One region of the Paenibacillus sp. J23TS9 genome, then DNA from elsewhere that is predicted to be linked to it. Evidence: predicted binding sites of a transcription regulator. Region 1 holds the regulator's gene; each other region holds the start of a gene.

Region 1 (3,228 bases):
CAGCAGGAGTAACAGTATTCCGAGAAATATCCACGTTTTTTTATTCTTTAACATAAGCTCCCTTTCTGAGGCCCTCCGTCCTTATCGGGACAGAAGACCATCAAAAGCGGCTTGGGCTTCCCGGCGGATCCGCTCTTCGTCCAGCGTCAGACAGGCGCCATGTTTCACAATTTGCTTGCCGTCTACCCAAACATGCTCAACATCCTTGCTGCAAGCGGAGTAAATAGCATGTGAGATAAGATCGGTATGTGGCAGGAAATGCGCCTGATCCGTATTCAGGGCGATGAAATCTGCCTTCATCCCCGGAGCCAGCGTACCCACATTTTTCAAAAAGAGCGATTGAGCCCCATACACCGTACCCATTTTGAGTGCTTCGGCTGCAGGAATAGCAGTAGGATCGCCGGAAACACCTTTATGAATCAATGCCGCAAGACGCATTTCTTCAAACATATCCAAATTATTATTGCTTGCCGCTCCATCGGTACCCAGCGATACGGTTACTCCTGCTTTGAGCAGGTCTGTTACGCGGGCCACCCCACTGGCCAGCTTCAGATTGCTTCCCGGGTTATGGGAGACAGCAACATGATTAGCAGCCAGAATTTCAATTTCCTCATCCGTCAGATGCACAGCATGTGCCACCAGAGAAGGACGCGAGAACATGCCAAGCTTCTCTAAGTGGGCGACCGGACGAACTCCATAATCGCGGACATTTTGTTCCACTTCAGCCTTCGTCTCGGACATATGGGTATGCATCGGCAGATCCATGTCATGGGCTGCCTGCACAAACTTTTCGATAAAGTCCGGAGGGCAGGTATATGGTGCATGTGGTGAGATCATAGTCGTGATACGACCGTCTGCTTGTCCGTTCCAGTCACGTGCAAACGCGATAGCTTCATTCAGCTTATGGCGCTGAACCTCTTCTGGACACAGACCAATAACCCCGCGCATAAGTGATGCACGCATGCCCGATTCCTTAACCACCTTAGCGACTTGGTCCATATGGTCATACATATCCAGGAACGTAGTGGTACCGCCTTTCAGCATTTCCAGTACGGACAGTGAAGTGCCCCAGTACACATCTGAAGAAGTAAATTTAGCCTCCATAGGCCACATTTTTTCTTCCAGCCAAATTTGCAGCGCAAGGTCATCACCATACCCGCGCAGCAGTGACATGGCAGCATGACCATGGGTGTTAACCAGTCCTGGCATGAAGAAAAGGTGAGTTCCATCCACGACAGAAACATCGCTTTCGATCTCAGGCATTTCCTCTCCTATATAAGTAATCATGTCATCCTCGATCACCATACAGCCGTGAATCACCGGCTTGTCTGCATCAGAAACCGCAAAGCTTCCGTTCTTAATTACCCATTTATTTGTCTTTATGTTCTCCGTCATCCGCAGAATCGTCCTTTCCATTGTCCAAATAATAAGCCAGACTCAGCAGATCTGTTGTGAAATCAGCCGCATGGATCCGGATGTTCGCAGGCGCCTTCAAAATGGTTGGTGCGAAGTTGAGAATAGCCTCAATACCGGCGGTAATCAACTTATCTGCCACATTCTGCGCTTCAACATCAGGAACCGTAATAATCCCAATACGGATGTTCTGGCCTTTGATCGTTTCACTAATTTCATCCATCGACTGAACCGTTAAGGTACTGATGCGCGTTCCTACCTTTTTGGGATTCTCATCGAATACAGCGACAATCTTGATATTTTCCCGAAGGTATAAGTTATAATTCGATAGCGCGTGACCCAGATTACCGGCTCCAACGAGCACGGCATTGATCTGCTGGTCCAGATTCAGGATATGGCGAATTTTCTCGATCAGGTACGATACATCGTAACCAATCCCCTTGCGGCCAAAATCCCCGAAATAAGCCAGATCCTTACGAATCTGTGCAGGATTCAAATCCAGCTTCAGTCCGAGCTCCTGTGATGATACTGTGGATACCTCGCGTTTATTCAGATCATTCAAGTATCTTAAATACACAGGCAATCTGCGGACAACCGCTTCGGATATTTTCTCCGATTTCATGCTTGCTCCCCCTATTTAACAGCTTAATTTATATACATGTTTTTCAGTCAATTGATTCGGATGCATGCTTAGCCCTCATGAAGCCATTCGGATATGCGAGGAACCATTTTTTCAGTAATCATATGTTCCATTTTGGGTCCTGGCAATGAGTATAGGAAGTACTTGCCGTAATAGGATTCAATCACACGCGTATCGTATACAATAACAATCCCACGATCATTTGCCGTACGTACCAGCCGACCAAAGCCCTGTTTGAAGCGAATAACCGCCTGCGGCACAGAAAGCTTCATAAACGGGTTTTTCTTCTGCCGCTGCAGCAGTTCGCTTTTTGCCTCAACGAGCGGATGGTTCGGCGGTTGGAATGGCAGCCTTACAATAGCCAGACAAGTCAGCGCTTCTCCGGGAATATCCACACCTTCCCAGAAGCTGCTTGTACCGAGCAGTACAGAAGCGCTGCTGTCTTGGAATCTGCGGATGAGTTTGGTGCGGCTGCCGCTGTCAACACCTTGGCCTAATACAGTTATATCGCTGCTGGCAAGTGCATTTTTGAGTGGCTCATGGACCTGCCTTAGCATGCGGTAAGAAGTAAACAATACGAGCATTCTTCCGTGGGTAGCAACCGCGGTATCCGCCAAAGATTGAACCAGTGTATTCACAAACACTGCATCTCCGACACTTCCTTTTACACTTGGAAAATCACGCGGAATCACCAGTAAAGCCTGATCCCGATAATTGAATGGAGAAGGAAGCTGCACAGAGACCAATCGCCCGTTTTCCTGATCCTCTTGCAATCCCAGATTATCAATCATGTATTGGAATGATTTATCCACAGACAACGTGGCAGACGTCAATATGACGCTTTTTTTCTTATCAAAGAACAAATCCTTGAGCTGCTTGCTTACATCGACGGGAACAGCGTACAGCTGGAGTGACTTGCTCCGGTAATGGCTGCTGGCTTCCATCCAGTATACAACGGTCTCATCATTAAGATTCATGAAGAAACGAAGATCATCCCGCTCGACTGCCAAATCCTTAAATAGACCGCTTAGATCCGTGATCAGGCTGTCCGCGCTGTAATCGTCTTCATCCTCCTTGTACTCTGCAAGCATTTTCTCCCCGCGGCGCACAATTTCGCTGATTTTAACATGATTTTGGTTTTCCAGCGCCTTGAGCGTCTCCCATTCCTGAGGCCA
Region 2 (3,228 bases), on a different contig from region 1:
GGATGACATCAAGCCGGTATCCGATCAGATTCTGAAGCTGGTTGAAGCAGACAAGACCAATTTTGAAAAAGCAAAAACCAGCCTGTCCAAAGCCTATGATCAGTACACCATTGTCGCTGACCAGCAAAAGCTCAGTTCGATGGGCCTTACAGCCGGTCAAATCGCCATGAAGCTCAGCCCGGTACGGGAACGCCCTGTACTCACAGAGATCAAGGTCGATAACAAAGACTACAAAGTGTACATTGAAGCGGACAGCAAGGAATATAAGAGTGTCGATGAAATTTCGAATGAGACCCTTACATCCCCGCTCGGTATGAAGGTACCGATCAAGGATGTAGCCAAGGTTGAAAAAGGGACTTCCCCTGATACGATTACGCGCACAGACGGCAAAATGGTCGTGAACGTAACAGCCAACATCGTATCTTCGAATGTAGGTCAGGCCTCTACCGACCTGCAAAAGCAGATCGACAAAATCGATAAGCCTGACGGCGTAGAGATCAAGTTCGGCGGAACCACCGAACAGATCAATGACACCTTTACACAGCTCGGCTTGGCCATGGCAGCAGCTATCGCTATTGTGTATTTCGTGCTCGTTGTGACCTTCGGCGGCGGCCTTGCGCCATTTGCCATCCTGTTCTCCCTGCCGTTCACGATCATCGGTGCGCTTGTCGGCCTGTGGATTGGCGGAGAAACGCTAAACGTATCCTCTCTCATGGGTGCACTCATGCTGATCGGTATCGTTGTTACCAACGCCATCGTGCTGATCGACCGCGTTATTCACAAGGAACGCGAAGGCATGTCAACGCGTGAAGCCCTGCTCGAAGCAGGCGCCACCCGTCTTCGCCCGATCCTGATGACAGCTCTTGCCACCATTGGAGCTCTGCTTCCGCTGGTGTCGGGACTGGAAAACAGCGCGGGTATCATCTCCAGAGGACTTGGTATTACCGTTATCGGTGGTCTGATCAGTTCCACATTGCTGACGCTCGTCATCGTACCGGTTGTGTACGAATTCCTGATGAAGTTCCGCAAACCCAAAGTGGATGATTAAGATTTGAAGCTTTGATTATAAAAAAGGACGCGTTCCCTCCCTGCCGGGAGTGGATGCGTCCTTTTTTGTGCTGCATATTCGTTTCTGGTCAGATGATTGTACGCATGGCCCATTCAACCGGCCCACGCATCAGCCAGCCAGTTCTTCCCGCAGCAAGCGGAGCATTTGAAGATCATATGGAATAAACTCGCTCACAATATGCCCGATTTCCCGGTACAGTGGAGTGCGGGCGAGACTCGTTAACTCGTTCGAGAGACGGGGCGTCCACTGCAGCAGATGCTTCTCCAGAAAATCAATCTGCGTATCGAGCCACATCAGCTGGCACTCCGGCAAACCTTGCGCGTCATCCATATGCTCGCCCGCGACGGCTATGAACTCGAGCTCAATGGTAAGATGATCATCCTTTTCGCTCTGCAGCTTGTTAAATACAATGCCGCAGCCCGCGTAGGCTTCCCGGATTTGCTGCAGGCAGCGGTGACCGCTGCCTTGATCCGTTGTACGGTATACACTTTCGCATACACAAGGGAGAAGGGCGTCCGGACCGGTAAACAGACGCTCATATTCTTTCGTCTCCATACGGCATTCATCCGAGAGCTCGCAAGGCTCCAGCTTGCCCCAATGTTCCTGAAGCCGGCGTCCCCCTTCCGTCAGCGCCAGTTCCTCGCGCATTGCAGCCTGCCGCTGCCACAAAGCAATCTGCGACAAGCTTGGCGGATTCTCCAGAAAATCGATCAGCAGCTGATAAACCCAGCCTCTACCCTGAAGCCATTGTACCCCTTTCGCGGTGTCCAGCAGCGATTTCACAGTCATCGTCGTCATAGCTGAATCCTCCTTTATCATGGTCCATATCATAATTGTCTCCATTCTTACAGACAAGATAACGCTTTCTTCTTCCTGATTTAACCTTACCTTATCATTAGAGACTCTTATGTGATATAATTCACATAAAATGCCAAAACCACCCTTATTATTTTAAATTTTAATGGAATGTTCAAAGTTATCATTCCAATTCATTTTTATCCCGATCTTCATCCAAGGCCTGTTTATAATCTACAGGGTTATTCATGTTGAAAAATTCCCGTCCCGGATCGAGTCCCGTTTCGTTTCGAATTTCTTCCTCCGGAATATAGCAAATGTGGAGCTCTTTCAGCCAATCCGTCATACGCAGCTTATTTTCTGCAAGTGATTTCTCAAGGGAGGGGAGCGTGCTGAGATGATAGGCGGCAACCAACGGCTGGATTCTCCCCCCCACTAAGGGTATAAAGCCCTGGTACGCGGGCTCTTTTTCACCCGTCGCCCGCTTCTCAATTACTTCTTTCAGATATTTAAAGATCCCTTCGCTGACAAAAGGCAGATCACATGCCGAAACGATCACCCATGGCGTCTCCACCATACTAAGCGCAGCATGGAGTCCTGATAGCGGCCCCATCATCGGAAACAGGTCTGATACAATTTCATGTCCCAAATCTTCGTAAACCTGTGTGTCATTAGCTGAAATAATGATTCTGGATGTTACAGCAGCCATACTCTGGATCACGGATTCAATGATCATTTCTCTTCCGTTCATCCTCAGTAATGCTTTGTTCCTTCCCATCCGGCTCGACTTCCCGCCTGCCAGCACAACACCTGTCATTTCCGTCATTCCATCACTTCCTTCTATTTTTATATTTTGTTAGAAATTATATATCACCGCAAGCCATTTATCGTTTAAAATCCATACAAATGGATACTTTAACACTTATTGGTTTGTATCCCTTTTCAACAAATGATAAAGTGGGATTGGCGGCTTCTAAAAAAGCCACTGTCGATTCGCATTCGGTCGGAAAGGAATGTGCAACGTGCAGGAACTTGTAAAAAAAGAGTCCAAGCTACTGCCGCTTAAGGCTTTTAACTTTTTAATCTACGGCACCGTGGTGATCTTCACCAGCTTTTTTCAATTATACCTGCAGGATGCAGGCATGAACAAACTCGAAATCGGCAGCTTGATGGCACTGGGTCCCTTTGTGTCCCTGATCGCCAATCCTTTCTGGACATTCTGGAGTGACCGCATGCAAAATGCGAGGCGCATTCTATTATTTATGATGACTGGAACTCTTCTGCTTATTCAATTTGTATTTCATGCGGGTACGTATAATATGATTTATTTGGCAATGATACTCTTTTTCTTTTTTCAGAGTCCA
Region 3 (3,228 bases), 260 kb from region 1:
TTTGGGAGATTCCCCCTTCTATGATGAAGAGGAGATGGAAGTCATCTCCACGTACTTCGTTCCTACGTATGTCAGCGAAATCCCTTTTCAACAGTCAGGTAAACCCTTCAAAAAGCATGATATGCGTATTCCCGTTTTTCAAGAATTTATATCGGCTCCACCACTGCTCGTACACTTGGATGGCGAGGTGCTTGAGGGTACCTGGATGACGGGAGTTTATGTGGACCGAGGTCACTTTTTGGGGCTCGGACCCTATCTCAAAAACACAGATGGCAGCAGAACATTTATGCAGGCGCTCATTAATTGATATTTTTCGTCAAAACCCATGCCTTCCTGTCGAAAAACCTTGTCCTACTATGGTAAAATAGAGATCTCAGGGTGAGAACTCTATTTTTTTTTAGAATTTTAGGATAAGTAATATGCGATATATATGGATTCCTGATCTGATGAGATACTTCAGCTAAAAATCGGTCTGTCTGCGGTCGATAGATGTCGGTAGACGTTTTTCATACCGGACAGAAGCGTGGAATGAATAACTGAAGGTGGTGTTAGGGTGGAGAAAGGAATAAAAAGGGCAATCGTTTTCATCATAGCAGTTTCGCTCATCCTTGCAGGCTGCAACAATGATAAATCCAAGGAGGCTACAGCAAAGGTCTATGCCGGCGACGTCTCTACGATATTGATTTCCGAAAAGGATGATTTTTTCTCTCCAGAAATTATCCGGGATCTTGAAAAATATTTGCAGCAGGGCGAAACGATTCATGAAGGCTTGCAAAACAGCGGGATTGTGACCTTTGCAGACGACGGAGCCATCCGCTCGATCAGCCAGGTGTCGCTTTCACCTGCATTCGTATGGGGCCTGGAGCTTAATAAGAAAAAGCTCGGAAAGGACAAGCTGGATACGGTTCTTAAGGATAATGATGAGATCGGTATTTCGATTGAGCCTACGGAACAGAGAAAATCAGATAACAATCTGCAGTTCACAGTTCTTAAACTGAACGGGGGATCAATCCAGCCGGGAATATCGCACACGTATATTCTTCCTTACGTTGAAAATCAAAGCGTACGCGATATGCTGCTAAGCACGGATTTCATCAAGCTGTCCATGAATAAGCGGTTTATCGATACCGTGAAAGGTTATAGTCCAAAGTCCATTGAAAAATGGGTGATTAAAGTGAACAGCAAGGAGCTCGTTGAGAATGGTCTTGATATGAAGCTAACACCTCAGGACGAGGTGGAAATCCGATTGGACAGGTCCTAGCTGTTGAAAATACATATGAATCACGGACGGATTGAAAAAAATCAATTAATAAATAATAAATGTATGACAAAATAAGTGAAATTATTCACAATTAATGTGAATCAAATCACATTTTAAATTTTAACAATCCTCTATAATGAAGATATCCAAAAAAAGTATTTAGCGCAGAACTTGAAAACGATCATAAATTAATGGCTGATTGCTGCTGCAACATTGGAAGGAGGCTTTTATGATGAAAGCGGACAGGGAGAAATTGATAGTCATCGGAAACGGGATGGCTGGAATAAGTACGGTAGAGCAGATATTAAAGCTCAGCGGTTCATATGACATTACGGTGTTTGGCAGTGAGCCTCATCCCAATTACAATCGGATTATGCTTTCCTATGTTCTGGAGGGCAGTAAAACCATCAATGATATTATTCTGAACGACCTGAACTGGTATGAAGATCATGGAATCAAATTGTATACAGACACGACCGTGGCAAGGATCGATAGTGAAACAAGACGGGTCATTACCGAGGACGGGGCATCTGTGCCTTACGACAAGGTCATCATTGCTACGGGTTCGAATCCCCTAATCCTGCCGATTCCAGGCTGTGACAAGCAGGGTGTGGTAGGTTTTAGAAATATTGAAGACTGCAATCAAATGATTGAAGCTGCACGAAGCTATCACAGTGCCGCTGTTATTGGTGGTGGACTGCTAGGGCTGGAGGCTGCTAAGGGTCTTGTCAGTCTCGGCATGCAGGTTACAGTCGTCCATCTGATGGAGGATCTCATGGAGCGGCAGCTTGATCATCAAGCGGCTTTGATGCTGAAGGATGAGTTGGAGCGTCAAGGAATCGGGTTTGCCATGGGGAAAAAGACCACAGAGCTGATTGGCGGCAAGCGGGTAGAAGGGCTGCGTTTTAGTGATGGTACGGAGCTAGCTTGTGATTTTGTGGTGATGGCAGCAGGGATTAAACCCAATACAGGCGTAGCGAAGGTCAGCGGTATTGCTGTCAATAGAGGGATTATCGTGGATGATTTCATGAGAACCTCCATGCATCATGTCTACGCGGTGGGCGAATGCAATGAGCATCGCGGCATATGTTATGGTCTCGTGGCTCCATTGTTTGAACAGGGCAACGTGCTGGCCAAACATATTTGCGGAGTGGCAACGCAGCCTTATGAGGGCTCCGTCGTATCCACCAAGCTGAAAATTTCCGGTGTTGATGTATTTTCTGCCGGTGAATTTATTGAGGGGCCAATGCACACTGTTATCGCAGCGCAAAACGACTGGAAGCATACGTACAAAAAAATTCTGCTGCAGGATGGAAAAATAGCAGGTGCGGTACTGTTTGGTGATGTGACGGAAGCAGCTCCACTGCAAAAGCTGGTCAAAGAGCATGCTTTGATGACAGACGACATTTATAACGAGATCATGGGAGGGGGCTGCTGTGGAAGCAGCGGTGCGAAAAAGAGCCTCTCCGTTGAAACGATGGCCAGTGAAGAAATTGTATGCGGCTGTAACGGGGTAACCAAGCAAATGATCGTGGAAGCTATCACGGAACAAGGTCTGACGACTGTGGAAGAAATCAAGGCATGCACAGGTGCTACCCGTTCATGCGGCGGTTGTAAGCCTGTAGTTGAGCAGATCCTGCAGTATGTGCTTGGAGATGGTTTTCAAACGGAAAGCAAGCAGGGAATATGCGGCTGCACCAAGCTTAGCCGTGACGAAATCGTTGCTGAAATCCGCGGGAAAGGTTTGAAAACGATACGTGAGGTTATGAATGTTCTGGAATGGAGCCATCCGGAGGGCTGTTCGAAATGCCGTCCTGCCCTTAATTATTACCTTGGGATGGTCTATCCGGCCGAGCATGAGGATGAGAAGGCATCGCGTTTTGTAAATGAACGGCTGCATGCAAATATTCAAAAGGACGGCACATATACGGTGGTTCCGCGAATGTACGGGGGAGTGACTACGCCTG
Region 4 (3,228 bases), on a different contig from region 1:
GTAAGCACAGCGGAAATTACAACGGTCCGTCACGGAAATCCGCAGATCGCGCATCGGCCGTGACAACGGATCTATCATGGGATTCCCTGTCATGTTCTCGCTTCCTTTCTTGGTGCTCCTCTGCCCGCTTCTAGCCCCGCAGTTGTGGAGTGCTCTTGAACTTCTTGTTTCCTACGCCTAAATGACTGCTGGGTGGATTAAAGGTGATATCACTAAAGGTACCTACGTACTGAATAATGTCACCTGATTCATCTTTTACCGCATTAATGGTTAATAGCTCTAAATATTCCTCGCCATTCTTTCTGCGGTTCCAAATTTCCCCCTGCCAGCTTCCCTGCTCTTTGATTTCAGCCCACATGCTGCTGTAGAAATCAGTGGATTGACGGCCGGATTTCAGCACACTCGGATTTTTGCCGATCACTTCTTCCTCCGTATATCCCGTCAGCTTTGTGAATGCAGGATTGACGGCATTAATTCTTCCTCTCAGGTCTGTAACCAGAATCCCTTGACCGGTAGAGTTAAATACCTCGGAGGATACCGCTAATTTATCCTGAAAATACATCCACACAACGATAACCAGACTGGCAAGCGCTACCTGCGATAATGCCATAAATCCAATGGAATACTGGCCGGTAACCGAGTGGATAAAGGAGAGCATCAGCGGCGGGAAGAATCCGCCCAATCCGCCCATCATGGACACAATCCCGTTCGCAATGCCGGCTTGCTTGTTGAAATAGAAAGGCACGAGCTTGAAGATGATCCCGTTCCCAAGTCCGGCGCAAACCGCGATGGTTAAGCATCCGACTGTGTACAAGCCGATAGATGGTGAAAAAGCCAGCAGAATGGCTGCAATCGTAAGACCGATAAATACACCCATTAACAAGAACAGCGGTTTGAACTTATCCGCCAGCCAGCCGCCAACCGGGCGCAAGAAAGTTGCCACCACGATAAAGCCGGCCGTCCGCATGCCCGCATCTACCTTTGCAAGTTCAAAATTCGTCACCAAAAAGTTTGGCAGGTATACCGTAAAGGCTACAAATGAACCGAACGTGATGAAATAGAACAGAGAGAAAAACCACAGCTTTTCATTGGTATAGACTCCCTTGATTTGTTCCATCAGAGGCGTCTTAACCTTCGTTTCTTTGCGGTCGCCCAGGAATACGTTCAATACGGCGAAAATAAGCAGCAGAATCAAATATAGCTGAACGGTTCTGGACCATCCGATTTGGGTAGCAATAACAGGTGCAGCGAACGTAGTGATTGCCGTACCGACATTGCCCATCCCATAGATCCCGTTCACAAGCCCCAGCTTTTCTTTTGAATAATATTTTGGAAGAGAAGTCACACCAACGGAGAACACGGCGCCTCCGACTCCGAGGAACAAGCCTCCGATGACAAGAGACGTAAAGGATGATGCCGTACTGATAAAATAAACCGGAAACAGCAGCAGTATAAAGCTGGCTATAAAAACAATCCGTGCGCCAACCACGTTGGCGTAATACCCTAGCGGCAAACGCAGAACCGAGCCCAGTACAACCGGAATCGCAGTCAGGATCGCGAGCCGATCCGCCGGGATGGAAATGTCTTCCCGAATAAACGGCAGCAGCGCGGAGATGATGACCCATACCATAAAGCCAAGCACCAAATTCATTGTTTGCAGCGGCAGCTGCATTTTTTTGATCATTCCAATCACCTTTTCTGAACGTAATGAATGGCAGTTTTGTTGATCCCCATCTCCTATTGTAAGTGACATCATTCACAAAGATAATAGGGAAGTTCCCTGAACCTCGTCAGGGAACTTCCCTATATCAAGCAGCAGGGACCTCTTCTATCCCTTAAGGGATACTAGAAATCCAGCAGTTTTTTCTTTAGCGCGTATTCCACCAGCTCCGGGCGGCTCTTCAGATTCAGCTTTTCCATAATCTTGGCCTTGTGAGCTTCTACCGTCTTAACCGATACAAACAGCTTTTCCGCGATTTCCTTGTTGCCATAGCCCTTGGCAATCAAGGGCAGGATCTCAACCTCACGTTTGGACAAGCTGTTAAACGGATCATTGTCCGCGCTCTCGCTGTCCTTTTTGATAAATTCCCTTACAAGCGAGGTCGCCATCTGTGGATGGATATAGGTACCTCCCTTATGTACCATACGGATGGCTGAGACCAGCTCTTCATCGGGCGCATTTTTGAGCACATAACCGGAAGCCCCATTTTTAAGCACATGAAACAGGTAATCATCATCATCGTACATCGTTAATATCAGTATTTTTGTTCCCGGAAAATCACTGCTGATCTTACCGGTGGCAATCAGGCCGCTTTCGCCAGGAGGCATACTGAGATCCATCAGCAGCACATCGGGTTGATGCTTCGCCACCATCATGTAAGCCTCAATGCCGTCGGCCGCCGTCGCGACGACCTCCATATCCTCCTGATAGTTCAGGATCATGGAGAAGCCGCTCCGGACCACCGCATGATCATCTGCTATGACAATTTTCATCGTACATCGGCCTCCCTCTTGTTATCCTGTGATAATGGAATGCGGAGCTCCACCGTTGTCCCCTCGCCGGGAGCGGAATTCAGCATAAACTGGCCGTCGACAAGCTCGGCGCGCTCACGCATTCCGTATAGGCCGAGACCGGTGCCTTTGGCTTCGTTGTAATTCATGTTAAAACCGGCCCCGTCATCCTTGACGGTCAGCTGAAGACTGCCGTTCTCTTCGCATAACCGGACATGTACCTCATCCGTGCCCGAATACTTCAGCGCATTCAGCACGGCTTCCTGGCACACGCGGTATACCACGGTTTCGATCTCGCTGCCATATCTGGCTGCAGACAGTTCTGCGGAGAAATCCACCAGGAGCCCGTAGTTTTTCCCGATCCATTTAAAATGTGAGCGAAACGCAGCCTCAAGTCCCAAATCATCTAATGAGGATGGCCGAAGCTCAACCGACAAATGACGGATATCATCGAGCAGCCGGGTCAAGGAGACCTCGGTCTGCTGCAGCTTCCTCATTACGTCTTCTTCTACATTCATATACTTAATGACGCGCAGATCAACAAGCGAGCTAAGCAGCTCCTGGGCCACACTGTCATGAAGCTCCCGGGATATTCGCTTTCGCTCATCCTCCTGCGCTTTTATAACGTATTTAAGCAAATTCGAGCGCTGAAGCATCTCCTGCGTCTTCTGCTGCTTCGTCAGATCCAGAAGCATCAACACCCGAATGCCCCGGTCC

What was found. Region 1 encodes Rex, which represses fermentation and respiration genes when NADH is low (regulators of the CRP and FNR family bind a similar motif). Its sites were predicted from a motif close to TTGTGAAATATTTCACAA; they were not measured.
Region 2: the regulator Rex is predicted to act here: its motif matches at 1,977-1,994, upstream of KJS65_RS19390 (TorD/DmsD family molecular chaperone).
Region 3: the regulator Rex is predicted to act here: its motif matches at 1,335-1,352, upstream of nirB (nitrite reductase large subunit NirB).
Region 4: the regulator Rex is predicted to act here: its motif matches at 1,745-1,762, upstream of KJS65_RS23835 (nitrate/nitrite transporter).

What each region holds. Positions count from the first base shown of each region.
Region 1 is NZ_BOSG01000001.1:750,850-754,077, reverse strand. Features, by position in the region: gene KJS65_RS03865 (cell wall elongation regulator TseB-like domain-containing protein) at 1-54, opposite strand, end outside; gene KJS65_RS03860 (amidohydrolase) at 82-1,383, opposite strand; gene KJS65_RS03855 (redox-sensing transcriptional repressor Rex) at 1,370-2,035, opposite strand; gene dinG (ATP-dependent DNA helicase DinG) at 2,104-3,228, opposite strand, start outside.
Region 2 is NZ_BOSG01000003.1:187,746-190,973, forward strand. Features, by position in the region: gene KJS65_RS19385 (efflux RND transporter permease subunit) at 1-1,048, shown strand, start outside; gene KJS65_RS19390 (TorD/DmsD family molecular chaperone) at 1,178-1,867, opposite strand; gene mobA (molybdenum cofactor guanylyltransferase) at 2,049-2,690, opposite strand; gene KJS65_RS19400 (MFS transporter) at 2,878-3,228, shown strand, end outside.
Region 3 is NZ_BOSG01000001.1:494,907-498,134, forward strand. Features, by position in the region: gene KJS65_RS02385 (hypothetical protein) at 1-307, shown strand, start outside; gene KJS65_RS02390 (hypothetical protein) at 554-1,261, shown strand; gene nirB (nitrite reductase large subunit NirB) at 1,494-3,228, shown strand, end outside.
Region 4 is NZ_BOSG01000004.1:471,474-474,701, forward strand. Features, by position in the region: gene moaA (GTP 3',8-cyclase MoaA) at 1-93, opposite strand, end outside; gene KJS65_RS23835 (nitrate/nitrite transporter) at 131-1,684, opposite strand; gene KJS65_RS23840 (response regulator transcription factor) at 1,846-2,493, opposite strand; gene KJS65_RS23845 (sensor histidine kinase) at 2,490-3,228, opposite strand, start outside.